DNA from 3 places in the Aminobacter sp. SR38 genome. Region 3 is predicted to be linked to each of the others. Evidence: riboswitches for the same ligand, from Rfam matches in the RefSeq annotation. Region 3 holds a riboswitch; each other region holds the start of a gene.
The links. Region 3 has a riboswitch for cobalamin ahead of IG197_RS25605 (CbtB-domain containing protein). Riboswitches for the same ligand answer to the same signal wherever they lie in the genome.

Region 1: another riboswitch for cobalamin. It lies ahead of IG197_RS09605 ((2Fe-2S) ferredoxin domain-containing protein); the one in region 3 lies ahead of IG197_RS25605 (CbtB-domain containing protein).
Region 2: another riboswitch for cobalamin. It lies ahead of IG197_RS11910 (aromatic ring-hydroxylating dioxygenase subunit alpha); the one in region 3 lies ahead of IG197_RS25605 (CbtB-domain containing protein).

What each region holds. Positions count from the first base shown of each region.
Region 1 covers NZ_CP062112.1:1,970,106-1,979,841, reverse strand. Annotated here, with positions in the region: gene IG197_RS09655 (ABC transporter permease) at 1-513, shown strand, start outside; gene IG197_RS09650 (ABC transporter permease) at 510-1,337, shown strand; gene IG197_RS09645 (ABC transporter ATP-binding protein) at 1,334-2,110, shown strand; gene IG197_RS09640 (dipeptide/oligopeptide/nickel ABC transporter ATP-binding protein) at 2,107-2,913, shown strand; gene IG197_RS09635 (L-2-amino-thiazoline-4-carboxylic acid hydrolase) at 2,910-3,413, shown strand; gene IG197_RS09630 (YegP family protein) at 3,576-3,764, shown strand; gene IG197_RS09625 (GlsB/YeaQ/YmgE family stress response membrane protein) at 3,927-4,181, shown strand; gene IG197_RS09620 (fatty acid desaturase) at 4,271-5,194, opposite strand; gene IG197_RS09615 (hypothetical protein) at 5,493-5,705, opposite strand; gene IG197_RS09610 (hypothetical protein) at 5,867-6,193, opposite strand; gene IG197_RS36645 (hypothetical protein) at 6,262-6,387, opposite strand; gene IG197_RS09605 ((2Fe-2S) ferredoxin domain-containing protein) at 6,557-7,336, opposite strand; cobalamin riboswitch at 7,451-7,643, opposite strand; gene IG197_RS09600 (hypothetical protein) at 8,539-8,883, opposite strand; gene IG197_RS09595 (cupin domain-containing protein) at 9,051-9,407, shown strand.
Region 2 covers NZ_CP062112.1:2,421,576-2,431,311, reverse strand. Annotated here, with positions in the region: gene IG197_RS11935 (ribonucleoside-diphosphate reductase subunit alpha) at 1-1,596, shown strand, start outside; gene IG197_RS11930 (ribonucleotide-diphosphate reductase subunit beta) at 1,624-2,751, shown strand; gene IG197_RS11925 (hypothetical protein) at 2,742-2,975, shown strand; gene cobF (precorrin-6A synthase (deacetylating)) at 2,972-3,730, shown strand; gene metH (methionine synthase) at 3,917-7,654, shown strand; cobalamin riboswitch at 7,742-7,949, shown strand; gene IG197_RS11910 (aromatic ring-hydroxylating dioxygenase subunit alpha) at 8,067-9,314, shown strand; gene IG197_RS11905 (hybrid-cluster NAD(P)-dependent oxidoreductase) at 9,337-9,736, shown strand, end outside.
Region 3 covers NZ_CP062112.1:5,227,546-5,237,281, forward strand. Annotated here, with positions in the region: gene IG197_RS25565 (heavy metal translocating P-type ATPase) at 1-1,667, opposite strand, end outside; gene IG197_RS25570 (helix-turn-helix domain-containing protein) at 1,740-2,162, shown strand; gene mgtE (magnesium transporter) at 2,289-3,719, shown strand; gene IG197_RS25580 (MerR family DNA-binding transcriptional regulator) at 3,880-4,266, shown strand; gene IG197_RS25585 (CPBP family intramembrane glutamic endopeptidase) at 4,394-5,149, shown strand; gene IG197_RS25590 (isoprenylcysteine carboxylmethyltransferase family protein) at 5,146-5,622, opposite strand; gene IG197_RS25595 (DUF1624 domain-containing protein) at 5,619-6,617, opposite strand; gene IG197_RS25600 (gamma-glutamylcyclotransferase) at 6,739-7,428, shown strand; cobalamin riboswitch at 7,496-7,693, shown strand; gene IG197_RS25605 (CbtB-domain containing protein) at 7,728-7,904, shown strand; gene IG197_RS25610 (CbtA family protein) at 7,921-8,697, shown strand; gene cobU (bifunctional adenosylcobinamide kinase/adenosylcobinamide-phosphate guanylyltransferase) at 8,699-9,199, shown strand; gene cobO (cob(I)yrinic acid a,c-diamide adenosyltransferase) at 9,199-9,736, shown strand, end outside.

The sequences.
Region 1 (9,736 bases), 2.4 Mb from region 3:
TTTTCGGTCGAGCTGCGCTGGCTGCCGCTCTCGGGCATGGAGACCATCGCCTCCGGCAAGACCGGCATCGCCCGCATGCTCGACATCGCCAGGCACATGGTGCTGCCGGTGACGAGCCTCGGCCTGATCTATCTCGCGCTCTATCTCAGAATGATGCGGGCCGGCATGGCCGAGGTCTGGCGCATGGACTTTACCCTGGCCGCCCGTGCGCGCGGCATCCCCAGGCGGCGCATCGTGCTCGCCCATGTCGCGCGCAACGCGCTGCTGCCGCTGGTCACCATGCTCGGCCTGCAGTCGGCGCAGATGCTGGGCGGCAGCGTGGTGATCGAAAGCGTGTTTTCGGTGCCGGGTCTCGGCCGGCTGGCGCAAGAGGCCGTGGGCTCGCGTGACACGCCGCTGCTGATCGGCATCATTCTGGTCAGCGCCTTCCTGGTGATCGTCATCAACCTGCTTGTCGACATCGCCTATGCCGTGCTCGACCCGCGCGTTGGCGCGAGCGAGGTCAAAGCATGAGCCTCTCTCGTCTGTTTCGCACGCCGGAGGCCGCCGCCGGCCTGGTCATCCTTGGCCTGCTTGTCGCCATGGCAGTCGCCGCGCCGTGGCTGTTCCCACGCGACCCGCTGGCGATTGCCGGCCAGCCGCTCTTGCCCCCGTTCCAGGACTGGGCCCTGCCGCTCGGCACTGACCGCCTTGGCCGCGATGTGGTCGCTGGGCTGTTCCATGGCGCCCGCACCTCGCTGGCCGTCGGGCTTGCTGCCGCTGCCGCCTCGATCCTCGTCGGCAGCATCGTCGGCACGGTGGCCGGCTTTACCGGCGGGCTTGTCGACGAAGTGCTGATGCGTATCACCGACGCCTTCCAGACAGTGCCGGGCTTCTTGCTGTCGCTGGCGCTGGTCAGTGTCGTCGGGCCGTCGCTTTCGGTCGTGGTGGCAGCGATCGCGCTCAGCGCCTGGACCGGCCCGACGCGCATCGCGCGTGCCGAAGTGCTGTCGATCCGCGAGCGCGACTATGTCGCTTCGGCGCGGGTGATCGGCATGCATCCGGTCGAGATCGCCTTCCGCGAGGTGCTGCCCAATGCGTTGCCACCGGTCTTGGCGCTGTCGTCGGTAATCGTTGCCGCCGCCATCCTGACCGAGGCGGCGCTGTCCTTCCTCGGTCTCGGCGACCCCAACCGCGTCACCTGGGGCGGCATGATCGCGGAGGGCAGGGCGGTGCTGCGGTCGGCGCCTTACCTCTCCGTCATCCCCGGTGTCGCGCTGGTGCTTTCAGTCCTCGGCGTCTACCTCGCCGGCGAAGGCGTGGTTGAAGGCACGGCGGCACGGGAGGGGCAGGCATGAAGCCGCTGCTCGAACTGCGTGGTCTCGGCGTGTGCTACAACGGCGCAGTGGCGCCGGCGCTCGAAGGCGTCGACCTCGATCTGGCCGCCGGCGAAAGGCTGGCGATCATCGGCGAGAGTGGCTCGGGCAAAAGTACGCTGGCCCGGGCCATATCAGGGCTGCTGCCGCAGACGGCGAGACTTCAGGGCACCGTCGCATGGCCGGGGCTCGATCATCCGGCGCGCAACGGCCGCGACATCGGCTTCGTCTTCCAGGATCCGGCTTCGAGCCTCGATCCGGTCATGTCGGTCGGCGACCAGGTCGCCGAGGTGGCGCACGCCAATCTCGACATCGACTGGGGTGCTGCACGGCGGCTGGCGGTCGAACTGCTGGACAGGGTGAAATTGCCGGAGCCCGAGGCGCTGGCGCGGGCATATCCGCATCAGTTGTCGGGCGGACAGAAACAGCGCGTGGTGATCGCAGCGGCCATCGTGGCGTGTCCGAAACTGCTGATCGCCGACGAAGCGACGAGCGCGCTCGACACCATCGTCCAGGCCGAGATCGTGGCGCTGATCCGCCGGCTCGTGGCCGAGGATGGCATGGCGCTGCTGTTCGTCAGCCATGACATAGCACTTGCCGCCAACCTGGCCGACCGCATCGCCGTGTTCCGTCACGGCCGCATGGTCGAAATGGCGGCGACGGCCGAGTTGCTGGCGCGGCCAAGGAGCGACTACAGCCGCGCGCTGCTGGCGGCACATCTGGGGCTGAAAGCCCATTCTGGTGCCAGCCGATGAGCGCGCTGCTGCAGGTCGAGGGGCTGTCGAAGCGCTACTGGCGCGGCGACAGGGATTTCTCCGCCCTCGATGGCATTTCCTTTTCTATTGCGCCGGGGGAGACGCTGGCGCTGGTCGGACCCTCCGGCTCGGGCAAGTCGACGGTGGCGCGTATCCTGCTGCGGCTGGTCGAGCCCGATGCCGGCAGCATCCGCTTCAACGGCGAGGAACTGTTGGGATTGCGGGGGGCAGCCTTGAGGGCCACCCGGACGAAGCTGCAGATGGTGTTCCAGGATCCGCTGGCGGCATTCAACCCGCGCGCCACGGTGGCCCGCCTGATCGACGATCCGCTGCGCATTCACGGCATCGTCGGGCGCGCCGATCGACCCAAGGCAATCGCAGCGCTGCTGGAGCGTGTCGGTCTCGCCGCCGAGCTCGCCAGCCGTCGCGTGCACGAAATATCGGGCGGCCAGCGCCAGCGCGTGGCGATCGCGCGCGCGCTTGCTGCCCGGCCGGCGCTGATCGTGCTCGACGAAGCGTTGTCGGCGCTGGACGTGCTGGTGCGCGGCGACATCCTCAACCTGCTTGCCGAGCTGCAACGGGACGAGGGCGTCGCCTATCTCTTCATCTCCCACGACCTTGGTGCGGTGCGCGCCGTAGCCCACCGCATCGCGATCATGGACAGCGGTCGTATCGTCGAAGAGGGCGACGCCGCCGCCGTGATAGCCGCGCCCGCCTCGGCCACGGGCCGGGCGCTGGTGGCGGCCACGCCGGAACTGCCTGTGTTCCCAAGGTTGCCTGTTTTCAAGGAGACCGTTTCGTGACCGAACATGCCATGCGCGCCGAAAAGCTCGCTGCCGAACTTGACTCCGCCTTTCGCAACCGCGCCGATCTCTACCGGCTGATGCTGGATGAACTTGCCGCCGAGCTTGGCGACGCCAAGGCGGAAGAAGTCCTGGTGAGGGCGATTGAGAAGCGCGGCCGCGAGGTCGCACAGGTGGCGTTCGCCAGCTTCGGGCCGAACGATGCGCGCGCCATCGGCGAGGCCTTCCTGGCCGTCAGTCCGGATGGCGGGCGCATGTACCCCACCGATGTCGAGCGCAGCGACCATCACATCGCCTTCAAGGTCAAGCGCTGTCCGCTCAAGGACGCCTGGGTGGGGGCCGGTGTCGGCGACGACAGGCTGGCGACCTTGTGCCGGATCGCCGGCGCTTTCGACCGCGGCCTGTTCGAGGCGACCGGTGTGCGCTTCGAAAACGTCACCTGGAAGCCGGGCCATGGCTCCGGCTGCTGCCACATCTGCCTGACCGACCGCGATATCTGAGATCGCACTTGGCGCGGCTGACGGGTGCAGCGGCGATGGGCCTTGGCGGTTGTATTGGTGCGTTTGCGTCGCGAAAATCGCTTCGCGCTTTTCCTCGGGTTGCCGTCGTGCGACGATTCGTCAGCGGCGTGAGTCGCGGATCGGCACATACGGGGAAATGCGATGTACAAATTCGAGGTCTACAAGGACAAGGGCGGCGAGTTTCGGTTCCGCTTCAGGGCTTCCAATGGCGAGGTGATGTTCAGCTCGGAAGGCTATTCGGCCAAGGCATCGGCGCTGAAGGCGATCGAGTCGATCAAGAAGAACACGCCCGGCGCCACGGTGGAGGATCAGACCACGGCGGTCGCCTGACGGGCGGCATTTCCACGGCGGGCCGATAGGTCGGCCCGTCTCCAGCCTGTTGTTCCAGCATGATCTCTGGCTGCCTGCTTGTCGATCATGCGCTGGTCGTTGCAACTGCGCATCGTGGCTCGTGACGTGCTCCGGCCGATGCGCCAGAACCTGGAGAGACAAATGGGTATCGAAAGCTTGCTCGTCTTCCTGATCGTCGGCGCCGTTGCCGGCTGGCTCGCCGGCCAGTTGGTCAAGGGCTACGGCTTCGGCCTGATCGGCAACATCGTGGTCGGTATCGTCGGCGCGCTGATCGCCGGCTGGCTGCTTCCGACGATCGGCATCAGCCTGGGCTCGGGCATCATAGCTGCCATCATCCATGCCACCATCGGCGCGGTGATCCTGCTCGTACTGCTCAGACTGGTGAAACAAGCCTAGCGAAACCACCCGAGACGTAGTTGCGATCGCCGGCAAGCACAGCTTCGCCGGCGATCTTTTTTGTCCCCTCTTGAAAAGGTCTGGCGGCGCTAGTCGGCGCGCTTCCGCGGCTCTGCGATCTTGCTCGCCAGTCCGAGCACGCCGAGCAACCTGATGGTCAGGTAGGTGACGTCGAATTCCCACCAGTGGTGGCCGTGGCGGGCCGAGCGCGGGTCGGCGTGGTGGTTGTTGTGCCAGCCCTCGCCATTGCTGAGCAGGCCGACGATGACGTTGTTGGTGCTGTCGTCTGTCGTGTCGTAGTTGCGGTAGCCCCAGACATGGGTGACCGAATTGACCGACCAGGTGATGTGCCAGGTAATCACGGTGCGCGCGAACACGCCCCAGACGAGCAGGCTGAGGCCGAGCTGGATCGCCTCGTCAGTCGTGCCGCCGGTGATCAGGCTCGCGGCGACGCCGCCGCCGAAGAAAGCTGCCCAGGACGCGATGATGATGCCGAGATAGACATGCGGCTTGTCGAGCTTGCGGTAGAACGGGTCGCGAACGATGTCTTTGGCGTAGCGGCCGTAGATCTGCATGCGCTCCATGTCGGGCGACTTGACCAGCAGCCAGCCGATATGGGCCCAGAGGAAGGTGACGATCGGGCTGTGCGGATCCGGCTCCTCGTCGGCGTGCTCATGGTGGCGGCGGTGCACCGCAACCCAGCGCGCCGGCGTGTCCTGGAAGGCGCAGACGGCGATGATCGCAAGCCCGTGCTCGAGCCATTTCGGGCAGGTGAAGCCGCGATGGGTGAGAAGCCTGTGGTAGCAGAGGTTGATGCCGAGCGTGCCGAAGACATAGATGCCGGCGATGCAGAGGATGACGCCGGTCCAGCTGAAGAACCAGGGCAGCAAGGCGTAGAGCGCGACGACATGATAGAAGGCGAGGCCGCTCAAATTGAGCCAGTCGATGCGGGCCAGAAGCGGTCGGCGCGCAATTGCGGGCGTGGCGGACGACGCCGCGATCTGGTCGGACATAGATGCTCCCATTTGCGGCCCGGATCGCTTCCCCACGATCGAGCCGCCTCCTCCGTTTCGGGCGAGGTTGCGCAGTTTCTAATTCAGGGTCAAGGTACGTTTGGAATTACCCCGAAATATGAATGTGGACGGTGGGCCGTGGCGGCGACCTACTGCTTTTGCGGATGCGGGGTTGGCCGGATCATCGGGGAAGGTAGATCGCCCAAGAATGTGCCTGGGACGCCGCGGACACGGAAGTTCCACAGCCGTCGATCCAGGCGCTGGAACTCCCGCAAAGGGAGCTGCGCTGGCTGGACAATCAGTCGTGATGCAGGCAGTCGTCGCAGAGGCCGAACTTCCAGGCGGCAGCGGTGACGCCGATGAAGCGATTATGACAATGGACGCATTCCATGTTGCCATATCCCCGCGGCGAAGGCGGTGACAGAGATCTTTGCGCCGCGATGTAAGTCTCGCGCCGACGCACCAACTCTTCGCGGACATCACGCCGCGAATAGGATACTTGAATTGCCATGACTGCCACCGCCCACTGAACTGATCTAGCCCTGCGCAATAGTCGCTGATGTTTCCCTTGGGTCAATTAGATCGATGGATTGACGTGGATCGCAACAGGCTGTGTCATCCCATCGGACCTGTGCCCGACGACCCCAGGCGCCGCTGCCGCTGCTGAGCGTTTCAGCCTTGGCTTCCAGCCAGTGGCGGATATCGGCGGGAACATCCGTCGATCCGTTGAGCAGCGGATTGCGCGCCGTGCCTGGTAAAGACGTCGTGATAGTGGACGATCGACAACGGCAAGCGTTGCTGTTCGGCCGGAATCGGGTCGAACAGGTGGTGCGGAAAGTTGTGCGGTGCCGACAAGGTGCGCATCGTCAGGCCGCTGCCCGGCATGGCCAGCGACAGGCAGGCCTGCGAACTGTCCCACAGCTCGCTTCCCCGGGCGGAAACGACCCCGTGGCCCGCCTCGACACGATGGCTGACATTGGGCGCGAGCTTTGCTGCCACCGAACGCTCGAAACAGCCGAGTAGCCGAGGATACGGTCTTCTCGCCGAACCACGACGAGGCCGCCATATTAGCTCGCTTTGACCCCAGCCTTGTCGACGGTGGTCTCGATCATCGGCACCAGGTCGTAGTCGACGCCCAAAGTCCGGGACGGCGCCTGCCAATAACCGTCCCGAGGATCGGTCGTCGCGGCCATATGTGCACATGCCCTTGACGTCGACGGAGCCGAAGGGCGGCCGCAGCAACTTCCAGTGCCAGATCAGGTTCACGGCAGAACAGCATGTCGCTGTCCAGGCCGACAAAAGGCAGGGGCGAAAAGCAGATGGTGGCGGAACGACACGATCCCCCTTGTTTTCAATGGGCCTTCACCGCAGCACCTGCTTGCGGCCGGTGGGGTGGTAGGCAAAGTCGTCGACCACCGCGCCGCCGAGCAGATGTTCGGTGACTATGCGGTCGACGGCGGCCTCGGTGACCCCGCCGTAATAGGTGCCTTCGGGAAAGACCTGCAGCACCGGTGCCAGGTTACAGGGGCCAAGGCAGGTCGATTTGGCGCTCATCGTGCCGTCGCCGGTCACGCGCAGCTTCTGGCGGTCCTGCTGGTTGCGCAGGTGGCCCCAGATCAGGTCCGCGCCGGCGGCATTGCACGGGCCGCCCTGGCAGACCAGCACGCGGCGTTTCTGCGCCGGCACGAGCGAGCCCTCCGGCGCCAGCCTGTCGAGCGGCGGGATGGGCGGCGTCGCGTCGGCGCCGGTGACGAGGTCGGCCATCATTGCAGCCAGCAGCGGGCTTTCGGCGAGGCCCCGCGCGATGCGCACCGTCGGCCAAGGTGCCGCGTCCTCGGCCTGCCACCGGCGCAGCGACTTGGTGAGCCAGGCATTGAAGCTGGGCTCGATCGGCAGCATCAGCGGCAGGATGAGGATATCGGAGAAATCCTGCTGGCGAAGTGCCGCAAGCGCCTCGCGCAGCGACGGCGTGCCTTGTTCGGTGAAGCCGAAGCTGGTGTGATCGACGCCGGGCAACGCCGCGGCGAGATCACAGAGCTGCTGCATCTGCCTGTAGGGCGCGGCAGCAAAGGCCGACCTGGCGACGAGCACGATGGCACGTCTGGCCTGGGACTGCGCGGTCTCAACTTCGGTATTGTGCAAACGATCGATCCCTGGCCTGACTGCGGTCGGGATTGTCGCAACGCATGTTGGTGAAAGGCGATGGCCGATAGCGCCGCCTGCACGAACCTGCGCTCCGGTGGTACACCCCGCCCACGAAACATCACTCGGTCAGGCAGGTCTCCTGGCTCGCGGGTCTCGGCTCATTGCCTGCCTTCCCGGCCGTCGGCCAGTGACACAATCGGCAATGCGGCTCACCGCTTACAGTTGCGGGGCAGCTTCGGTTTCGCACCGAATTCCCTCTTAGCTTCCGCCCGAAAGCAGAAGAACCATAACCGCGCGGCAAGCTATATGCGGGCAGACGCAAGTCAAGGGTTGTCGATGGACAAGTACCTAGGCCAGCAATGCGCTGCCTTGCGATCGCTTGGTGTTGCTGCACATGGTCCGGCGATGGACGACGATTGCCAAGCAGCCCTTCCGATCATGACCGTGCGCCATCGGGGCGCACCGGTAGAGACCGGAGATGGACATGCACCACAAGCGGAATAAGCCCAGGAATGCCAGGGCCGGCTGCCTTCTGTGCAAACCGCACAAGGCGAACGGCGCCTGCCCGAGGCATATCGACATGAAAATCGGCAACCGGCGTCGATATGAAGCGGGAAGCTCGCAGCTGCGATGTGAAGGCGTCCGCGGCTGATAAGCTTGTCTGCGCGACATCGGATGTGCGAGGGGACGCGCCCGCCCATTGATTGGGGGGGCAGGGCGGGCGCTAAGCTCGGGTGGTCCAAGGTGGGGTAAGGACGAGGTGAGCCTGTAGGTCGTTTAGAGGTTCCTAACGTAAGGTCAACCAACGCCAGCGAGCGGACGGCGCGGTCGTTCAACTTCTCGTGTAGAGCGGCTGGATCGCAAGCGGCGTCGAGCCCGTTCAGGGCAATCTGAGCGGCCGTCCACCGGTGCGTTGCCAGGACACCGGCGAGTGTCGTGAGTTACCGCCAACGTGAGACGCTGGAAACGGCCACCAGGCGGGTCGCCAGAATGATTGCAGAGCAGCTTTGGCCTGTTTTCGTGGGCACCCCACCAATGTGGCCCGGCATGCAATCGCGACAGCCACAGGTGAGGATCGGAGGTGTCGATGATGTGCGCGGCGGCGGCTCACCGCGTGGGCGAACGCTTCGCCGGAGGCATTGGAGCAGGCGCGCGACGAGCTTGCCGCACATGCGCGCCGTTGGCAGTGAGGACTGAAGTTACCGCTTCGCGGTGTCCGCGCTGCTCGCCAGGCTGGCCGGAAGGGGCTTGCTCGAGCATTTCAGATGCATGTTCCGGGCGAATTGCTTGCGCATCTTGGCGCGATGTTCCTTACCGGCCATGGCGATGCCGAGCCCGTATGGGCCAAGCAGCAGCCCTGCCGATACGCTCAGCGTTTCTTTCTCTTGCGCTGCGTAGTTCGCCGCCTCAACTCGAGCTTTCGTGCAGTCCGCTGACCGCCATTTGGGATCCTTGGCGGAGAGTGTGGTGGCATAGTCGGCAGGCTGGGATGCACAGCCGGCAACTGCGAGCATCGTCACCGCAGCGAGCAGTTTGGCCTTCATCTATGAGTCCTTGCTAAACATCCGTCCATCAACACCGACAGGGCTGATTCCGCAAGGGGCGGTGGCAGAACACCAACCTAGGAATACGCCTCTTTATCATAAGGAAACAAAGTTGCCTGAATTGAGGGCGTCGGCTATGCAGGGGTGTCTTAAGGGAGGAGAATACCATGGCGAACAAAACAATCCTCAAATTTGGCCAGCCGGAAGGTGCCGATTCCAACGACCTACCGGGATGGGTGGTGGTCGACGGAAAGCCGACGATGAAGACGGCCGTCCAGCATACGACCGGGGATGGCAAGGTGCTGTCGGGAACGTGGCAGGCCACGCCAGGCACCTACCACGCCAGCTACACCGACTACGAGTTCGTCCACATGATCTCGGGTCGCATCATCATCACGCCGGATGGCGGCACGCCCGTCGAGGTTGGGCCGGGCGACGCGTTCGTCGTGGAAGCGGATTTCAGGGGCACCTGGAAGATCATCGAGCCGGTGACGAAGCACTTCGTCGTTACGCTGGGATCGTAGGAAACACCGCGCAACCGGCGGGGATATCTCCATCGGCTGTCGAAGAAGGCTGCCGGCCGGCTCGTGCACGCGGGCGAACGCCTGATTGATTCGACCTGGTTCCGACAGTGAGCGGAACCAGGCGCACCGGTGATGCCTTGCTGGCTTAATTTCCTTGGGAAAAGGCTGGTGCAGCTTTGAATGATCAAACAACGCGAGATGCATCGCGCATGTTGCGTTCCCCGGCCGAGAATGAGCACCTTTCCAGGCTTTGCGGCCAGGACTGATCGCTCGCTGCGCGACCACCACAACATCACCGTCGACCTTGTCCGCAGCTACTGCGAGCCACC
Region 2 (9,736 bases), 2.8 Mb from region 3:
GTTGCCAACGACACGGCTATCGCCGTCAATCAGGGCGGCAAGCGCAAGGGTGCTGTCTGCGCCTATCTCGAGACCTGGCACGTCGATATCGAGGAGTTCCTCGACCTCAGGAAGAACACCGGCGACGACCGCCGCCGCACCCACGACATGAACACCGCCAACTGGGTGCCGGACCTGTTCATGGAGCGCGTCGAGGCCGATGGCGTGTGGACGCTGTTTTCGCCCGACGAGGCGTCCGACCTGCACGATCTCTATGGCACGGCGTTCAAGGCGGCCTACGAAAGCTACGAGGCCAAGGCTCTGGCTGGTGGCATCAAGGTGTTCCGCACGGTCAGGGCGCTCGACCTGTGGCGCAAGATGCTGACCATGCTGTTCGAAACCGGGCATCCGTGGATCACCTTCAAGGACCCGTGCAACATCCGCTCGCCGCAGGGCCACATCGGCGTCGTGCATTCGTCGAACCTCTGTACCGAGATCACCCTCAACACTTCGAAGGACGAGGTCGCCGTCTGCAATCTCGGTTCGGTCAATCTTGCCAATCATATCGCAGCCGAGGGGCTCGACATCGACCGTCTGGCCCGCACCGTGAAGACGGCGATGCGCATGCTCGACAATGTCATCGACATCAATTTCTACACCATCCCCGAAGCCAGGCGCTCCAACCTGCAGCATCGTCCTGTCGGCCTCGGCCTGATGGGTTTCCAGGATGCACTTCAGGCGCTGAAGATCCCCTATGCCTCCGACCAGGCGGTGGCTTTCGCCGACGCCAGCATGGAGGCGATCTCCTACAACGCGATTTCGGCGTCCTGCGACCTTGCCGCCGAACGCGGGCGTTATCCGAGCTTTGACGGTTCGCTGTGGTCGAAGGGCATCCTGCCGATCGATTCCATCGACCTTTTGGTCAAGGCGCGCCCCGGTGTCGACATGGACGGCGCCTGGACGCTCGACTGGGAAGCCTTGCGCAAGCGCGTCAGGAAGACAGGTATGCGCAACTCCAACACCATGGCGATCGCGCCGACGGCGACCATCTCCAACATTTGCGGTGTCGCGCAGTCGATCGAGCCGGCCTACCAGAACCTGTTCGTCAAATCGAACATGTCCGGCGACTTCACCGTGGTCAACGCAGCACTGGTGCATGAGCTGAAGGCGCGCGGCCTGTGGGACGAGGTCATGGTCTCCGACCTCAAATATTTCGACGGCTCGATCGGCCGGATCGACCGCATCCCCGACGATCTCAAGGCGCTCTTCGCTACCGCCTTCGAGATCGACAGTGCCTGGCTGATCGAGGCGGCATCGCGTCGGCAGAAATGGATCGACCAGGCCCAGTCGCTCAACCTCTACATCGCCAATCCGAGCGGCAAGAAGCTCGACGCGCTCTACCGCATGGCATGGAACAAGGGCCTGAAGACGACCTACTATTTGCGCTCGCGCTCGGCCTCGCATGTCGAGAAGTCGACGCTGAAGGGCACCGACGGCAAGCTCAATTCCGTCTCCGCTGTCGCTGTTGCAGCGTCAGCCCCAATCATCGTCAACGCCGATGTCGCATGGGGCAAGGCCTGCGCCATCGACGACCCCGAATGTGAAGCCTGCCAGTAAGCGGCGATCAGGAAAAGGAACAACAAGATGCTCGACTGGTCCGAACCAAAGGCTGCCGCCGCCACCATCCACCCCGCCTTCACAGGCGACGTCCCGCTTGCCGATGCCACGGGGCTGGGTGTCATCGAACGCGGCGGTGGCCGCGTCCGCGTCGACGACAAGCGCATGATCAACGCCCGTGCCGACGTGAACCAGCTTCTGCCGCTCAAATACCGCTGGGCCTGGGAGAAATATCTCGCCGGCTGCAACAATCACTGGATGCCGACCGAAGTGTCTATGCAGGCCGACATCGGCCTGTGGAAGTCGAAGGATGGGCTGACCGACGACGAACGGCGCATGATCAAGCGCAATCTCGGCTTCTTCGCCGCGTCGGAGAGCCTGGTTGCCAACAACATCGTGTTGGCCATCTACCGCCATCTGACCAATCCGGAATGCCGGCAATATCTGCTGCGCCAGGCACTCGAGGAGGCGGTGCACACCCACACCTTCCAGTACATCGTGGAGAGCCTCAGCCTGGACGAAGGCGAGCTGTTCAACATGTACCGCGAGGTGCCATCGATCACCGACAAGGCGGCATGGGCGCTGAAGCACACCCAGCATCTCGACGATCCGGATTTCAGGACCGGCACGCCTGAAGCCGATCAGGCTTTCCTGCGCGACCTCGTCGCTTTCTACGTCATCTTCGAGGGCATGTGGTTCTACACCGGTTTCGCCCAGATATTGTCCCTGGGCCGGCGCAACAAGATGGTCGGCATTGCCGAGCAGTACCAGTACATCCTGCGCGACGAGTCGATCCATCTGAACTTCGGCATCGACGTCATCAACCAGATCAAGCACGAGAACCCGCATCTGTGGACGCCGGCGTTCCAGGACGAGATCCGTGGCATGATCCGCACGGCTGCTGAGCTCGAGGCCTCCTATGGCCGCGATACGATGCCGCGCGGCTTCCTTGGCCTCAATGCAGCGCTTTGCGAAACCTATATGCACTTCATCGCCAACCGGCGCTGCGCCCAGCTCGGGCTGCAGCCGGTTTTCGCCGAAGTCGAGAACCCATTCCCGTGGATGTCCGAGGCGATGGATTTGAAGAAGGAGAAGAACTTCTTCGAGACCCGTGTCATCGAATACCAGAATGGTGGAGCGCTGGCATGGGACTGACCTGGAACCGTCCCACCATTGCATCGGCCATGCCCGAACCCGAACAGGTGTTCCTGGCTTGGCTGGTCGCGCAGCCTGAAGGCGGCAACCTCCACGAGGCCGCCTCGCGGCAGGCCACTCGGCTCGCCGAATATGGTGGCAGGCATCCGGGGCCGCGCCGGCTCAGGCAATTGTTTCTGGACCTTGCCGCCGAACTCGGCGGCGGCAGGGCCATGCCGTCATGAAGCGAAAGATCCTTGTCATCGGCATCGGTGCGGGCAATCCCGACTATGTCACGATCCAGGCTGTCGATGCGCTCAACCGGGTCAACGTCTTCTTCATCCCCGACAAGGGTATCGAGAAGGACGGGCTGGCGCGGGTCAGGCGCGAGATCTGCGAACGCTTCATCCGCGACCAGAGCTATCGCACCGTCGCGTTCGAAGTGCCGCGCCGCAGGCCGGCGGGGGAGGACTACGGCACCGCCGTCGCAGATTGGCATGACGCTGTCGAAGGCGTCTACCAACAGCTGCTCATTGAGGAACTCGAGGAAGACGAGTGCGGCGCGTTCCTCGTCTGGGGCGATCCGACGCTTTACGACAGCACCCTGCGCATCCTCGACCGGCTGCAGGCCAAGGGCGGCTTCGAACTCGAATATGATGTCATTCCGGGTATCACCAGCGTCCAGGCGCTTGCCGCCCGGCACAAGGTCACGCTGAACAGGATCGGCCAGTCGATCGCCATCACCACCGGTCGCAAGCTTGCGGAGGGTTTTCCCAACAATGCCGACAGCGTCGTCGTCATGCTCGACGGCGAAGGTGCCTTCGCCGGTCTCGATGGTAATCTCGACATCTGGTGGGGCGCCTATGTCGGCACGCCGGATGAAATCCTGGTGTCGGGCAAGTTGCGCGAGGTCGTCGGCGACATCGAGCGCATTCGCAAACAGGCGCGCGAGCAAAATGGCTGGATCATGGACACCTATCTGCTGAAGCAGCCGGACTAGCCGGCAGGCTGGTCGTGTTGCGCATGGTCGTAAATGCGACAACGACACACTCGACATATTGACATAAAGATGTCTTTATGTGACCTGACGGCTTTGTCGCCGAAAGGATGAAAAGTGTCGCAAAACGCCACCTCGCTCGACGCCCTGTTTGGGTCGGTTGCCGCCAAGCCAGACGGTTCGGAGGTGATGGCAGCGCTGAAAGCGGCGGCGCGCGAGCGCATCCTGATCCTCGATGGCGCGATGGGTACCCAGATCCAGGGGCTCGGCTTCGACGAGGACCATTTCCGCGGCGACAAATTCACCGGTTGCGCCTGCCATCAGCAGGGCAACAACGACCTCTTGATCCTGTCGCAGCCCAAGGCGATCGAGGAGATCCACTACAAATACGCTATCGCCGGCGCCGACATCATCGAGACCAACACCTTTTCGTCGACCTCCATCGCCCAGGCCGACTACGGCATGGAGGACATGGTCTATGAGCTCAATCGCGACGGCGCGCGGCTGGTCCGCCGCGCCGTCGTCCGAGCGCAGCAGGAAGACGGCAAGCGCCGCTTTGTCGCCGGCGCGCTCGGGCCGACCAACCGCACCGCCTCGATCTCGCCTGACGTCAACAATCCCGGCTACCGCGCCGTCACCTTCGACGATTTGCGCATCGCTTACGGCGAACAGCTGCGTGGCCTGATCGACGGCGGCGCCGACATCATCCTGATCGAGACCATCTTCGACACGCTCAACGCCAAGGCGGCAATCTTTGCCTGCGACGAGATCTTCATCGAAAAGGGCGTGCGCCTGCCGGTGATGATTTCGGGCACCATCACCGACCTGTCCGGCCGCACATTGTCCGGCCAGACGCCGTCGGCCTTCTGGAATTCGGTCCGCCATGCAGATCCGTTCACGGTCGGCCTCAACTGCGCGCTTGGTGCGGCCGCCATGCGCCCGCATCTGGCCGAACTGTCCGATGTCGCCGAGACCTTCATCTGCGCCTATCCCAATGCCGGCCTGCCCAACGCCTTCGGCCAGTATGACGAGAGCCCCGAATTCATGGCCTCCCAAGTCGAGGACTTCGCGCGCGAGGGTTTCATCAACATTGTCGGCGGCTGCTGCGGCTCGACGCCTGAGCACATCCGCGCCATCGCGCAGGCTGTCGCCAAATATCCACCGCGCCAGGTGCCGGAGCTCAAGCCGCAGATGCGCCTGTCGGGCCTCGAGCCGTTCACGCTCACCGACGAGATCCCCTTCGTCAATGTCGGCGAGCGCACCAACGTCACCGGCTCGGCCAAGTTCCGCAAGCTGATCACATCAGGCGACTATGCCGCCGCCCTCGACGTCGCCCGCGACCAGGTCGTCAATGGCGCGCAGATCATCGACATCAACATGGACGAGGGCCTGATCGACTCGAAGAAGGCGATGGTCGAGTACCTCAATCTTATCGCCGCCGAACCCGACATCGCACGCGTGCCCGTCATGATCGACAGCTCCAAATGGGAGGTGATCGAGGCCGGGCTGAAATGCGTCCAGGGCAAACCGATCGTCAATTCGATCTCGATGAAGGAAGGCGAGGAAGCCTTCCTGCATCATGCCCGGCTGTGCCGGGCCTATGGCGCTGCCGTCGTCGTCATGGCATTCGACGAGCAGGGTCAGGCCGACACTAAGGCGCGCAAAGTCGAGATCTGCACTCGCGCCTACAAGCTCTTGACCGAGCAAGCCGGCTTCGCGCCCGAGGACATTATCTTCGATCCCAACATCTTCGCTGTCGCCACCGGCATCGAGGAGCACGACAATTACGGTGTCGACTTCATCGAGGCGACGCGGGAAATCACCCAGACCTTGCCGCATGTCCATGTCTCGGGCGGCGTGTCGAACCTGTCGTTCTCGTTCCGCGGCAACGAGCCGGTGCGAGAGGCGATGCACGCCGTGTTCCTGTATCACTGCATCCAGGCCGGCATGGACATGGGCATCGTCAATGCCGGCCAGCTCGCCGTCTATGAATCGATCGACCCGGAGTTGCGCGAGGCCTGTGAGGACGTCGTGCTCAACCGCCTGCCCAAGGCCGGCGGCACCGCCACCGAAAGGCTGCTGGACATTGCCGAGCGCTTCAAGGGCGCGGCCGGCAAGGAAGCCAAGGAGCGCGACCTTGCCTGGCGTGACTGGCCTGTCGAGCAACGCATCAGTCACGCTCTGGTCAACGGCATCACCGAGTTCATCGACGCCGATACCGACGAGGCGCGGCTGAGGGCCGAGCGTCCGCTGCACGTCATCGAAGGCCCACTGATGGCCGGCATGAATGTCGTCGGCGATCTGTTCGGTGCCGGCAAGATGTTCCTGCCGCAGGTCGTCAAGTCGGCCCGTGTCATGAAGCAGGCGGTGGCCGGCTTGCTGCCACATATGGAGGCGGAAAAGGCGGCCAACGCCGCTAACGGCATCGACAATGGCGAACGCCAGACTGCCGGCAAGATTTTGATGGCAACGGTGAAGGGCGACGTCCATGACATCGGCAAGAACATCGTCGGCGTCGTGCTGGCCTGCAACAACTACGAGATCATCGATCTCGGCGTCATGGTGCCGGCAACCAAGATCCTCCAGGTTGCCAAGGACGAGAAGGTCGACATCATTGGCCTGTCCGGCCTGATCACGCCCTCGCTCGACGAAATGGCGCATGTCGCCGCCGAAATGGAGCGCGAGGGGTTCGACATTCCGCTGCTGATCGGCGGCGCCACCACGAGTCGCGTCCACACCGCGGTGAAGATCCATCCCCGCTACAGCGCCGGCCAGACAGTCTACGTCACCGATGCCAGCCGCGCTGTTGGCGTTGTCTCCAACCTGCTGTCCCCTGAGGCCAAGGGCAGCTACGTTGAACAGGTGCAAGCCGAATACCAGAAGGTCGCCGACGCCCATCACCGCGCCGAAGCTGACAAGCAGCGATTGCCGTTGGCCAAGGCGCGTGCCAATGCGCACAAGGTCGACTGGTCATCTTATGCGCCGCCGAAGCCAACCTTCCTCGGCACCAGGGTGTTCGAAGCCTGGGACCTGGCCGAACTGGCCCGCTACATCGACTGGACGCCGTTCTTCCAGACCTGGGAACTCAAGGGCCGTTACCCCAAGATCCTCGAGGACGAGAAGCAGGGCGCCGCGGCGCGCCAGCTGTTCGACGACGCGCAGGCGATGCTCCGCAAGATCATCGACGAGACATGGTTCGCGCCCAAGGCCGTCATCGGCTTCTGGCCGGCCAATTCGGTCGGCGACGACGTCAGGCTGTTCACCGACGAGGCACGCAGCGAGGAGCTTGCCACCTTCTTCACCCTGCGCCAGCAGCTGACCAAGCGCGACGGCAAGGCCAATGTCGCACTGGCCGACTTCATCGCTCCCGCCGACAGCGGCAAGCCGGATTATCTCGGCGGCTTCGTGGTCACTGCAGGCATCGAGGAAGTGGCGATCGCCGAGCGCTTCGAACGCGCCAATGACGACTACTCCTCGATCATGGTCAAGGCGCTGGCCGACCGTTTCGCAGAGGCCTTCGCTGAACGCATGCACGAGAAGGTGCGCAAGGAGTTCTGGGGCTACGCGCCTGATGAAAACCTCGCGCCCGACGACCTGATCGGTGAGCCCTATCGCGGCATCCGTCCGGCGCCGGGCTATCCCGCCCAGCCCGACCACACCGAAAAGGTGACCTTGTTCCGCCTGCTCGATGCCGAGAAAACCGCCGGCGTCAGCCTCACCGAAAGCATGGCGATGTGGCCGGGCTCGTCGGTCTCCGGCATCTATCTCGCCCACCCCGAGAGTTATTATTTCGGCGTCGCCAAGGTCGAGCGCGACCAGGTCGAGGATTATGCGCGGCGCAAGGGCATGACCATCGCCGAGGTCGAGCGCTGGCTCGGGCCGATCCTCAACTATGTGCCGGCATCGTTCGCCGAAGCGGCCGAATAGCAACACGGTGACATCACATGGGCTCTGTCGCCTTTGCGCTGAGCCCGTGTCGTTTTCATGCTCGTGCCCGGCCACCAATCCGTGGTCTGATCCGGTCATGTTCAAGGTGCTGCTTCGAGTGTGAGACGAAGCGGAGAATTGGGAAGCCGGTGAGAAGCCGGCGCTGCCCCCGCAACGGTGGCGGAGTTATTGTTTCGACGGGAGACCACTGGGCCAGCCGGCCTGGGAAGGTGTCGAGACAGTCCGAAAGGACAGCTCCGAAGCCCGGAAACCAGCCTTGAACCTGACAGAACTCGACTGATCGCGGTGGGCGGTCAAGAGGCGGATCGTTGCTGCACGGACCTCTGCGTCCGCCGGCTGGCGTTCTTCCCAAATCAAGCCACCCGTTCAGTCCTTGGTGCGAGGACAGGACATGGATGCGAAGAACGAAATGCTGAAGCTGCTGCGCGGACGCCGCGACGGGTTCAGCCTGGCACAGCCCTTTTACACCGACCCGGATTTCTACCGGCTCGACCTCGAGCTGATCTGGTACCGCGACTGGCTGTTTGTCGGCCATGACTGCGAACTGGCCAAGCCGGGCAGCTTCTTCACCGTCCAGGTCGGCGACTATCCCGTCGTGCTCGTCCGCGACCAGAAGGGTGAGTTGCGCGCCTTCCACAATTCCTGCCGGCATCGCGGCAGCCGCGTCTGCACCACGGACAAGGGTACGGCGGCCAAGCTCGTCTGCCCCTATCACCAGTGGACCTACGAACTCGACGGCCGCCTGCTGTTCGCGCGCCAGATGGCGGAAGGTTTCGACAAGAGCCAGTTCGGCCTGAAGCCGGTCGCCTGCGAATCCGTCGGCGGCTACATCTTCATCTGCCTCGCCGACGAGCCCGCCGACTTCGCGCCGATGCGGGGCATGGTCGAGCCGTACCTGCTGCCGCACCGGCTGCGCGAAGCCAAGGTCGCCTTCGAAAGCACAATCGTCGAGAAGGGAAACTGGAAGCTGGTCTGGGAAAACAACCGCGAGTGTTACCACTGCGCCGGCAATCACCCTGAGCTGTGCAAGACCTTTCCCGAGGCGCCGAACGTTACCGGCGTCAATGGCGCCGAAAGCGATCCCGAAATGCTGGCGCACTGGGCAAAGTGCGAGGCGGTGGGGTTGCCGAGCAAGTTCCGCATCGATGCCGGCGGCCAGTACAGGGCGACACGCGCGCCACTGCTGCGTGACGCGGTGAGCTACACCATGTCGGGCAAGCGTGCAGTGCGGAAAAACCTCTCCGACAGCGTCTCGGCCGACAGGATCGGCACGCTGCTGCTCTATCACTATCCGACAACCTGGAACCATGTGCTCGGCGACCATGCCGTCACCTTCCGCGTGCTGCCGATCAGCGCCACGGAAACGGCCGTCACCACCAAATGGCTGGTTCACAAGGATGCCGTCGAAGGCGTCGACTACGACCTGGCCGAACTGACCCATGTCTGGACCGAGACCAACGACCAGGACCGCCGCATCGTCGAGGAAAATGCCTTCGGCATCAAATCGCCGGCCTACGAGCCCGGGCCTTATTCGGAGGAACACGAGGGCGGCGTCATGCAGTTCATCGAATGGTACGTCGGCTTCATCGAACCGCGGCTGGCCGACGGCGGCAAGCCGGTCCTGCGCAACGTCGCCTGACCGGGAGAGGGGCATGAACGCGATGACCGAGCTTGGCCTTTACCGCAACCTCGACGAAATGGCGCCCTGGAACGACCGGCTCCAGGTGCTGGAGGTCATCGGCGTCACCGACGAGGCGCCCGACGTCAGGACTTTCACCTTCCGCTCCGACAACCAGACCTGGTTCCGCTACAAGCCGGGCCAGTTCGTGACGCTCGAACTGCCGGCCGAACCGGCACCCGTCATGCGCACCTACACGCTGTCGTCCAGCCCGTCGCGGCCGTTCTCCATCGCCGTCACCGTCAAGGCGCAGGCGGGCAGCGTCGGCACACGCTGGATGTTCGACCATCTGAAGCCGGGCGTCCGCATCAAGGCCTATGGCCCTTCAGGCGACTTCTCGCTGCACCAGCATCCGGCCGCCAAATATCTGTTCGTCTCGGCCG
Region 3 (9,736 bases):
GCCATTTCTTCGGCAGCACCAGGTGAGGCGAGGAAAACCTCCTCGCCGCCGACCCTGGCTGTCACGCCCTTGCCGGCGATGGCCTTGGCGGCATTGGCCGGTGGTATTGGCACGCCATCGGCCTTGGCGCGCCCGAGGATGGCCAGCGCCAGCGGATGGCTGGAGCCTGTTTCCAATGCGGCGGCGCGCGACAGGACATTGGCCTCGGAGAGGCCGATGCCGATGATGTCGGTGACTTTCGGCTTGCCTTCGGTCAGCGTGCCGGTCTTGTCGAGCGCGACCGTGGTGACGCGGCGCATGCCCTCGAGCACGGCGCCGCCCTTGAGCAGCAGGCCGCGGCGGGCGCCGGCGGACAGGCCGGCGGCGATCGCGGCAGGCGTCGAGATGACCAGCGCGCAGGGACAGCCGATCAGCAGGATGGCGAGGCCCTTGTAGATCCACTCCGACCAGTCGCCGCCGGCAACCAAAGGCGGCAGGATGGCAACCAGCGCGCCGACGACGAGGACGGCAGGGGTGTAATAGCGCGAGAAGCTGTCGATGAAGCGCTCGGTAGGCGCCTTGCTCTCCTGCGCTTCCTCGACCAGCTTGATGACGCGGGCAATGGTGTTGTCGGCGGCAGCTGCGGTAACGCGGACCCGGAGCACCGCATCGGTGTTGATCGTGCCGGCAAAGACGTCGTCGCCTGCACTCTTCGACTTGGGCACGCTCTCGCCGGTGACAGGGGCTTCGTCGAGCGTGCTCGATCCTTCGACGATCATGCCGTCGGCGGCAACGCGGTCGCCCGGCCGGACCAGCATGATCGCGCCGACCTGAAGCGTGTCGGCGGCAACTTCGCGCGTCGTGCCACCTTCCTCGACCAGGGCGGTCTTGGGGACGAGGTCGGCAAGGCCGCGAATGCTGGCGCGTGCGCGGCGGGCGGCGACGCCTTCGAGCAATTCGCCGATGAGGAACAGCAGGACGACCATCGTTGCTTCTTCGGTCGCGCCGATGAACACCGCGCCGACGGCGGCGATGGTCATCAAGGTCTCGATGGAGAACGGCGTGCCCGATATGGCACCGGCATAAGCGCGGCGGGCGACCGGCACCAGGCCGACCGCAAGTGCTGCCAGAAAAGCCCAATGCCCGATCTGAGGCAAGAGCTGGCCGATGGCGTAGGCGGCGACAAGTGCCGCACCGCAGGTGATGGTGAGCTTGGCCTTGCGCGATTTCCACCACGGGCCGTCGTCGAGGTCGAAATGATCGTGGCCGGCCCCGGCAACACTTGCCGCCGCCGCGCCATGGTCGTGTCCGGAATGGTGGCCATGATCGTGGCCGGAATGGTCGCGACCTGCATGGTCATGGCCGGCGTGGTCGTCATGGCTGTGGTTGTGGCCGACGTGGTCGTGGCTGCAGTTCGGGCCGTGCTCATGGACACGAGCCGTCGGTGCCGCGGTCCTGGCTGCGCCCACTTCGGCAACCGAGTAGCCAAGTGCCTTCACCTGTTTCGAGATGGCGGCGGAGGGGGCGGGGCCCTGATGGGTGACGATCATGGTGCCGGCCGACACCGAAATGCCGACCTCGGTGATGCCGGGCAGGCGGCTGACCGCGTTTTCGATCTTGGTCGCGCAAGAGGCGCAATCCATGCCGCCGACGCGGAAGCGTGTCTTGCCGTGGCTGGCGTCGTTCATTTCAGGTCCTTTCAATCCTATATGAAGCGATGCTAGAATCTCTAGCCACTAGAGGATCAAGAGGATTTTTCGATGAATCTGCCGATTGGCGAATTGGCGCGGCGAACCGGTGTCAAAGTGCCGACGATCCGCTTCTACGAACAGATTGGGCTGATCGCCGCGCCGCCGCGCACCGAGGGCAACCAGCGCCGCTATGGCAAGACCGAGATCGACCGGCTGAATTTCATCCGCCACGCCCGCGAACTCGGCTTCGAAGTCGATCACATCCGCGAACTGCTTGCCATGTCACAGGAGCCGCAGGCCTCCTGCCATCAGGCCGACAGCATCGCCCAGTCGCATCTGCTTGAGGTCGACCGTCGCATCGAGAAGCTCAAGCGGCTGCGCGGCGAGCTCGCCCGCATGATCGACGAGTGCGGCCATGGCCGTATCTGCGACTGCCGCATCATCGAGGTTCTGGCCGATCACGGCCACTGCGCCGCCGATCATGTGGCCTGATTGAGACAGGCGCGCGCCGCCTGTTCGAAGTGCTGCGTCCGGGCCGTATTTCATTTGATATTCCGGCCCTTTGCGGGCTAGGGATAACCCACCTCGAATCCCGAAATCCGCAAGCGGGAAGCGCCGATGGAAGCCCGACACGACCATAGCCACGGCGCCGACGCCGCTGACGCTGTCCGCGCCGAAATCTATGGCGATGACGGGGTGATTCTCGCGCCGTTCCTGGCCCATATCGGGGCGGCAATCGCCGACCGCGATACGCTGACGCTGAAGCGCGACGTCTCCGTCCTGCACCAGTCCGAACTTGGCGACCTGCTGGAGGCGCTGCTGCCGGAACAGCGGCTGGCGCTTGTCGAGCTGATGGGCTCGGACTTCGACTTCTCGGCGCTGACCGAGGTCGACGAGGCGATCCGCCTCGACATCGTCGACAACCTGCCCAACGAGCAGATCGCCCAAGCCGTCCAGGAACTCGATTCCGACGACGCGGTCTACATTCTCGAGGATCTCGACACCGAGGACCAGGACGAGATCCTGGCGCAGCTGCCGTTCACCGAACGTATCCGGCTGCGCCGTTCGCTCGACTATCCTGAGGAATCGGCCGGCCGGCGCATGCAGACCGAGTTCGTCGCCGTGCCGCCTTTCTGGAGCATAGGCCAGACGATCGACTATCTGCGCGACGACAAGGACCTGCCCGACCGCTTCAGCCAGGTCTTCGTCATCGACCCGACCTTCAAGCTGCTCGGCGCTGTCGACCTCGACCAGATCCTGCGCACCAAGCGCGCAGTCAAGATCGAAGAGGTGATGCACGAGACGCGCCATGCCATTCCTGCAACGATGGACCAGGAAGAGGCGGCGCGCGAATTCGAGCAATACGATCTGCTTTCCGCGGCCGTCGTCGACGAGAACGAGCGTCTTGTCGGCGTGCTGACCATCGACGATGTCGTCGACGTCATCCAGCAGGAGGCCGAGGAAGATCTGCTGCGCATGGGCGGTGTCGGCGACGAAGAGTTGTCCGACACGGTGGCGGCGACGTCGCGTTCGCGCGTGCCCTGGCTGCTGGTCAATCTCGGCACCGCTTTCATCTCGGCATCCGTCATCAGCCAGTTCGGCGCGACGATCGAGGAAATGGTGGCACTGGCGGCACTGATGCCAATCGTCGCCTCGCTCGGCGGCAATGCCGGCACGCAGACGATGACGGTGACGGTGCGCGCACTCGCGACCCGCGACCTCGACATCTACAATGCCGGCCGCGTCATTCGCCGCGAGGTGATGGTCGGTCTGCTCAACGGCGCGGTCATCGCGACCATCCTGGGCCTCGTTGCCGGCCTGTGGTTCCACAACCCGGACCTCGGCTTCGTCATTGCAGCGGCGATGATCCTCAACATGCTGGCGGCGGCACTCGGCGGAATCCTCATTCCGTTGCTGCTCGACAAATTCGGCGCCGATCCGGCGATCTCGTCATCGATCTTCACGACGATGATCACTGACGTCATCGGCTTCCTGGCCTTCCTCAGTCTCGCCACCTGGTGGCTGCATCTCGGAACCGCTCCGGGATAGTTGTGCTCGATTGACTTTTACGTAAATCGCGTGCCAGACTCCGCGAGGGATCGGTGACGGTTCCTCGGCTTGCGCGGATCAGTCGCGCGGCATGATCGCCTCGGCTAGTGCCCGGCATGAATTTGAGGCGGGGCGATAGCGTCCGCCGGGTGGAGAGACGATGCGGGAATATTACTCGATTACCGAACTGACCCGGGAATTCGACATTTCGACGCGCACGCTGCGCTTCTACGAGGATGAGGGGCTGGTCCAGCCCGTCCGCCGTGGTCGCACCCGCCTGTTCAGACCATCCGATCGGCATCTCATTCGCCAGATCATGCGCGGCAAAAGGCTCGGCTTCTCGATCAACGAGATCCGCGAGATCATCCAGATGTATCGCGAGCCGCCCGGCGAAGTCGGTCAACTCAAGCTGATGATCAAGCGCATCGAGGAGAAGCGCGAGGACCTGCGCCAGAAGCGCCGCGACCTCGAGGAGACGCTGGCCGAGCTCGACCAGGCCGAGGAATCCTGCGTCGAGCGGCTGGTCGAACTCGGCGTCAACACCTGACGCCCGATCCGGTCACGCTCTGCGGGCGGCAGCCCGGACTCGCCTACGGCATTGTGGTATGGTCAACTACCCCTCGGGAGTAGCTCCAATGTCCATGCTCGTCAGGACGGTTCGCGACTGGCCGGTCGTGAGCTTCGTGCTGCTGGCATTCACGATCACCTGGATAGGCTTCATTCCGTTCTATCGGGCAGGCGGCGAAGACATCGCCTGGTTCACCTTCGGCCCGTTTGTCGCTGCCATCGTCATTTCGGCTGTCCTGGGCGGCTGGCCAAGGGTACGTGCCCTGCTTGCCTCGGTTGTTAAGTGGCGTGTGCCTCCGGTGTGGTACCTGGTGGCGATCGGCATGCCGCTGGCGGTGCAACTGCTTGCGATCTGGCTCAATCCGATGTTCGGCTCGGCCCCGCCAGACTGGGCGAATGTGCCGGCCGTCACGGAAATCGCCGTCATGGTCGCGTTGCTCATGGTTTTCAGCGGTCCGCTTGGCGAGGAGCCGGGATGGCGGGGCTTTGCACTGCCCTTGCTTCTCGGCGAGCGCGGAGCGCTGAATGCCAGTCTGGTGCTCGGGCTGATCTGGGCGGCCTGGCACCTGCCGCTGGTGCTGCTGAACGACTACAGCATTTCCAGCGCGCTCAATGTCATGGCGGCAGCGGTGGTGTTCACGTGGCTGTACCAGAACTCGGCCGGAAGCGTGCTGCCGGCGATCCTGATGCATGCATCTCACCAGAACAGCGTCCGCTATCTCGGCCGCGTGTTTGAAGGCGGCGATGCGGCCCAGCATCAATGGATCGGCTTGATCTTATGGCTGGTGTTCGCGCTGGCGATCGTCGCCGTCTATGGGACGAGCAGTTTTCTCCGAAAGCAAGCGACCGCCGTCGCCGGTTAGATCCAGCGCCGGACCTTCTTCGCGTAATCGATGTATTTCTTGCCGAAACGTGCCTGCAGGTGCTTTTCCTCCGGTACGATGGCGAGCTTTTGCGTGGCAAAGGCGGCAATGAGGGCCAGCGCCAGGAACCAGACATTTGCGGTGATCAGCCCGATGGCGATCATCAGCAGCGTGTTGGCGAAATAGATCGGGTTGCGGGTGAAGGAGAAGGCGCCCGACGTGACCAGATGCTCGGACGGCCTGTCGGGGCGGATGGTGGTCTTGGCCCGCTTCAGCGTCTGCATGGCCGAATAATAGATCGCAACAACGCCGGCAACCGCCAGCCAGCCGGCGGCAAAAAGCAAGTCCGACAGCGGTTCGGTGATCCACGGCAAGGGATAGAGCAGTCCGAGCACCGCCGCCACCACGATTGCTGCGAGGTAGAGGATCGGCGGCCATGGCACCTTGCTGGGGGCGGCGTTGGGATTGGTCACTGCGCTCCTCCTGGTATCGTCTGATTTTCGGTGCTTGTCGTGCACATGGCGGCGGTCTGCCCGACATGGGCCTTCAACTTCGGGCTCTGGTCGGAGGCATAGAGCCGATCGAACGAATCATCCTTCTGCAACTCGTCGAGCATGCAGACACAGTAGCGCGAGCAGAAATCGGTGTCGCGGCTCTGCTCGCAGGAAAGCTGGCAGGATTTCAGGAAAGTGACCTCGCGGGTTTCGACCGGGGCCGGGAAGAGCTGGGCGAAGAGCCAGACCAGCGAGATCATCACCGGCTGGTGAATGAGGTAAAAGGCAAGGCTGTGGCGACCAAAGAAGGAGAGGGGGCGCGACCAGGCGCCGGGCTGAAGCCGCGCCATCTTTTCGATCAGGCCTGCCCTGAGCGCCAGTCCGGCGACGCCGATGCCAGCCAGCACCGCGCCGAAGAAGGGGAACAGCGGGACGAAATCGTTGGAGCGCGGGTTGGCGGTGGAAAGGCCGATCCAGACCAGGGCCGGGTGATTGAACGCCTCCGAGCGCAGATAGTGGGGTGCTACGATCACCAGAGCAGCGGCGATCAGCGTCAGCACCGGCGGGACGCGTAGGAAGGCAAGGCCAAGCACGCTGGCGAGCGCGATATGATGCAGGATGCCGAAGAAGATGAAGGTGTCTGGCGTGGCGAACCAGGTGGCGACGGTGATCGCTAGTGCCGCCGCTGTCACCATGGCGAGCCGCCTGAAATAGCCGGGCCAGCGGATGCCCTTGGCATGTGCCAGCACCAGGCTGACACCGACGAGGAACAGGAAGCTCGAGGCGATGCAGCGCGCGAACAGCTTCCAGTTGCCATAGGCGGTCATGCCCGGATCGGCATAACCGAAGAATTCGAGGTCCCAGGCGAAGTGGTAGATCGCCATGGCGATCAGGGCTACGCCGCGGGCGATGTCGATGACCGATACGCGCCGAGAAGGTGCTTTGATCTGGTCGGGGTCCGGTTGCATCGTCATGTTGTTCGCTTCTGCGTTTTCGGGTGTTGCAGCGCCCATGCAGCACTATCATGGTTGAAGCGGGGCGGAAGAGAGCAGAACTGTCTGTCGTGCACAGGGTTAAGCAATTGATGGGGCGGGCATGAGCGGACGAAAGATGGCGCTGACCGAGGAGCTGGTGGCGCGTTGCCATCGCGAGGTCGCTGACACGGGCCCCGACCCCGATGCGATGCATCTCGACGACGCCGACTATGAGGTGATGATCGACGAGACGCTTGCCGCGCGTCCCGGCAATGGACCGTTGTGGCTGTTTGCCTATGGATCGCTGATCTGGAAACCCGAGGTGGAGCACACCGACGAAAGGGTGGCGCTGGCGCGCGGCTGGCACCGTTCGTTCTGCATCAACATGACCCGCTGGCGCGCCACAAAGGCTGAGCCTGGACTGATGATGGGCATGGATCGCGGCGGCCAGTGCAAGGGCGTGGCGCTCAGGCTGACGGACGGCGACCGCCGCGAGCAGCTGGACAAGCTGTTTCGCCGCGAGATGACGCTGAAACCCTCCACCTACAAGCCGCGCTGGCTGAAGCTCGCCACCGATGAAGGTCCGTTGACCGCGCTCGCCTTCGTCATCAACCGCAAAGGCCACGCCTATGCCGGCGCGCTGGGCGAGGACGCGGTGGCGGAGCGACTGGCGACGACCTGCGGCCATTGGGGTTCGGCTGCGGACTATCTCTATAATGTGGTCAGCAACCTCGAGCAGCGGGCGATCCACGACCGGCATCTGTGGCGGCTCCAGCATCTGGTGGCCGAGCGAATCGTGGCCCGCGGATGATCGCCGGAACGCCGCTTTCGAGCGCGGCGGCGTCGGAATTTGGTTTGCCGCCCAAGCCATTTGTTTCTATAGTTGCGGCGTCGTCGGTTCCGTTACGGAATCAAGAGGGAATGCGGTAAGGGCCATTTGAAGGTCCAAAGCCGTGGCTGCCCCCGCAACTGTATGCGGTTAGCTCTCCTCAAATGCCACTGAAGCTTGCTTCGGGAAGGCGGGGAAGGGTGCCGATCCGCAAGCCAGGAGACCTGCCGGCGACAGGCACTTATCTCTGTGCCCTCGGGTGGAGGGCGAAAGGACTTGTGATGAACACTGTTTCTGCTCTCGGCACCGACGTCTCTTCGCAGTCGCGTAGCATGCAGCTGGCGCTTGCCGCGCTGCTCGGCCTTTTCGTTGTTGGCTTCCTCGGGTTCTCGCATATGGACGTGGTGCACAACGCTGCCCACGACTATCGCCACTCGATGGCTTTCCCCTGCCACTAACCAAGGCGATCCAACAATGTCCATCTTCAGAAACGTCGTGTTCATCGCGGCGATCAGCGGGCTATTGGCAGGCGTGGTCCTTGCCGCACTCCAGACCTATGCAACCGTCCCGCTGATCCTCAAGGCGGAGACCTATGAGAACGCCGGCGGTGGCCATGAGCACGCCGCGGCACCAGTTGCCGGTACTGAGGCGACCGCCCCTGCGGCCGGCGCCGAAACCACGGCGGCACAGACTGCGGCGCCAGCCGAAGAAGAAGCCTGGGCTCCGGCCGACGGCGCTGAACGTTTTGCCTATTCGGCGCTCGCCAATATCGTCAGCGGCATCGCTTTCGGCCTGATCCTGATCGCCGTTTCCGAGTTTGCCGGTGGCATCGCCAACTGGCGCCAGGGCGTGTTCTGGGGCTTTGCCGGCTTTGCCGTGTTTACCCTGGCTCCCGGTCTTGGCCTGCCGCCGGAGCTGCCGGCGATGCCGGCCGCCGATCTTGGCGCACGCCAGATCTGGTGGACGCTGACCGTCGTCGCCACCGCGGCGGGTCTCGCGCTGATCGCCTTCAAGCAGTCGCTGCCGCTGGCGATACTCGGTGTGGTGCTGATCGTTGCGCCGCACATCGTCGGTGCACCGCAACCGGAAAGCCACGAGTCGCCGATTCCAGCAGACCTGCACCACAGCTTCGTCGTCGCCGTCACCATCACCAATCTGGTGTTCTGGGTCGTGCTGGGTGCGGTGGCGGGCTATGTGCGCAACCGCTTCATGAGCGAGCCGGCGCCGTCTCTGAACAGCCGCCTTGCCTGAGATGCTGACCCTCCTGCTCGGCGGCGCGCGCTCCGGCAAGAGCGCGCATGCCGAGCAGCTCATCACCCAATTTCCTGCGCCGTGGACCTATGTTGCCACGGCGCAGGCTTATGACGACGAGATGCGTGAGCGCATTTCGATCCATCTGGGACGCCGTGGCGAGGGCTGGCGGACGCTCGACGCGCCGCTGGATCTGGTCGGCGCGCTCGCCAGCCTGCCCGATGGCGCGCCTGTTCTGGTCGACTGCCTGACGCTTTGGCTTACCAATCATCTGCTGGCCGATCATGACGTCGAGGCCGAATGTGCGGCGCTCGTCGAGGCACTGTCGCGTCCGCGCGGGCCGTGGTTCGTGGTCTCCAACGAGGTTGGGCTCGGCATCGTGCCCGACAATGCACTGGCCCGCCGTTTTCGTGACGATGCCGGCAGGCTCAATCAGAAGGTGGCGGCCGTGGCCGAAGAGGTGCTGTTTCTTGTCGCCGGCCTGCCGATGAAGGTGAAATGATGAAGACGATCGACGAGCAGGAAGCCGAACGTCACCGCGCCAAGATGGCCAAGCGCAAGGCGGTTCAGGATGCCGAGGTCGCCGGCAAGACCATCGTCGAGAAGGGGCTGCTGATCGTCAACACGGGTCCCGGCAAGGGCAAGTCGACCGCGGCATTCGGTCTGGCGCTGCGCATGCTGGGTTATGGCCAGCGGGTTGGCGTCGTGCAGTTCATCAAGGGCGCCTGGCATTCGGGCGAGCAGGACGCATTCGCCGCCTTCGGTGACCGCGCCGTCTGGCACACGATGGGCGAGGGCTTTACCTGGGAGACGCAGGACATCAAGCGCGACATCGCCGCCGCCGAAGCAGCCTGGGCAAAGGCGCAGGAACTGCTGGCCGACCCGACAATTTCGCTTGTCGTGCTCGACGAGCTCAATATCGCACTGCGCTATGACTATCTCGATCTGGAGGCGGTGGTCGCGACGCTGAAGAACCGTCGCGAGGGCCTGCATGTCGTGGTCACCGGCCGCAACGCCAAGCCGGCGCTGGTCGAGGCTG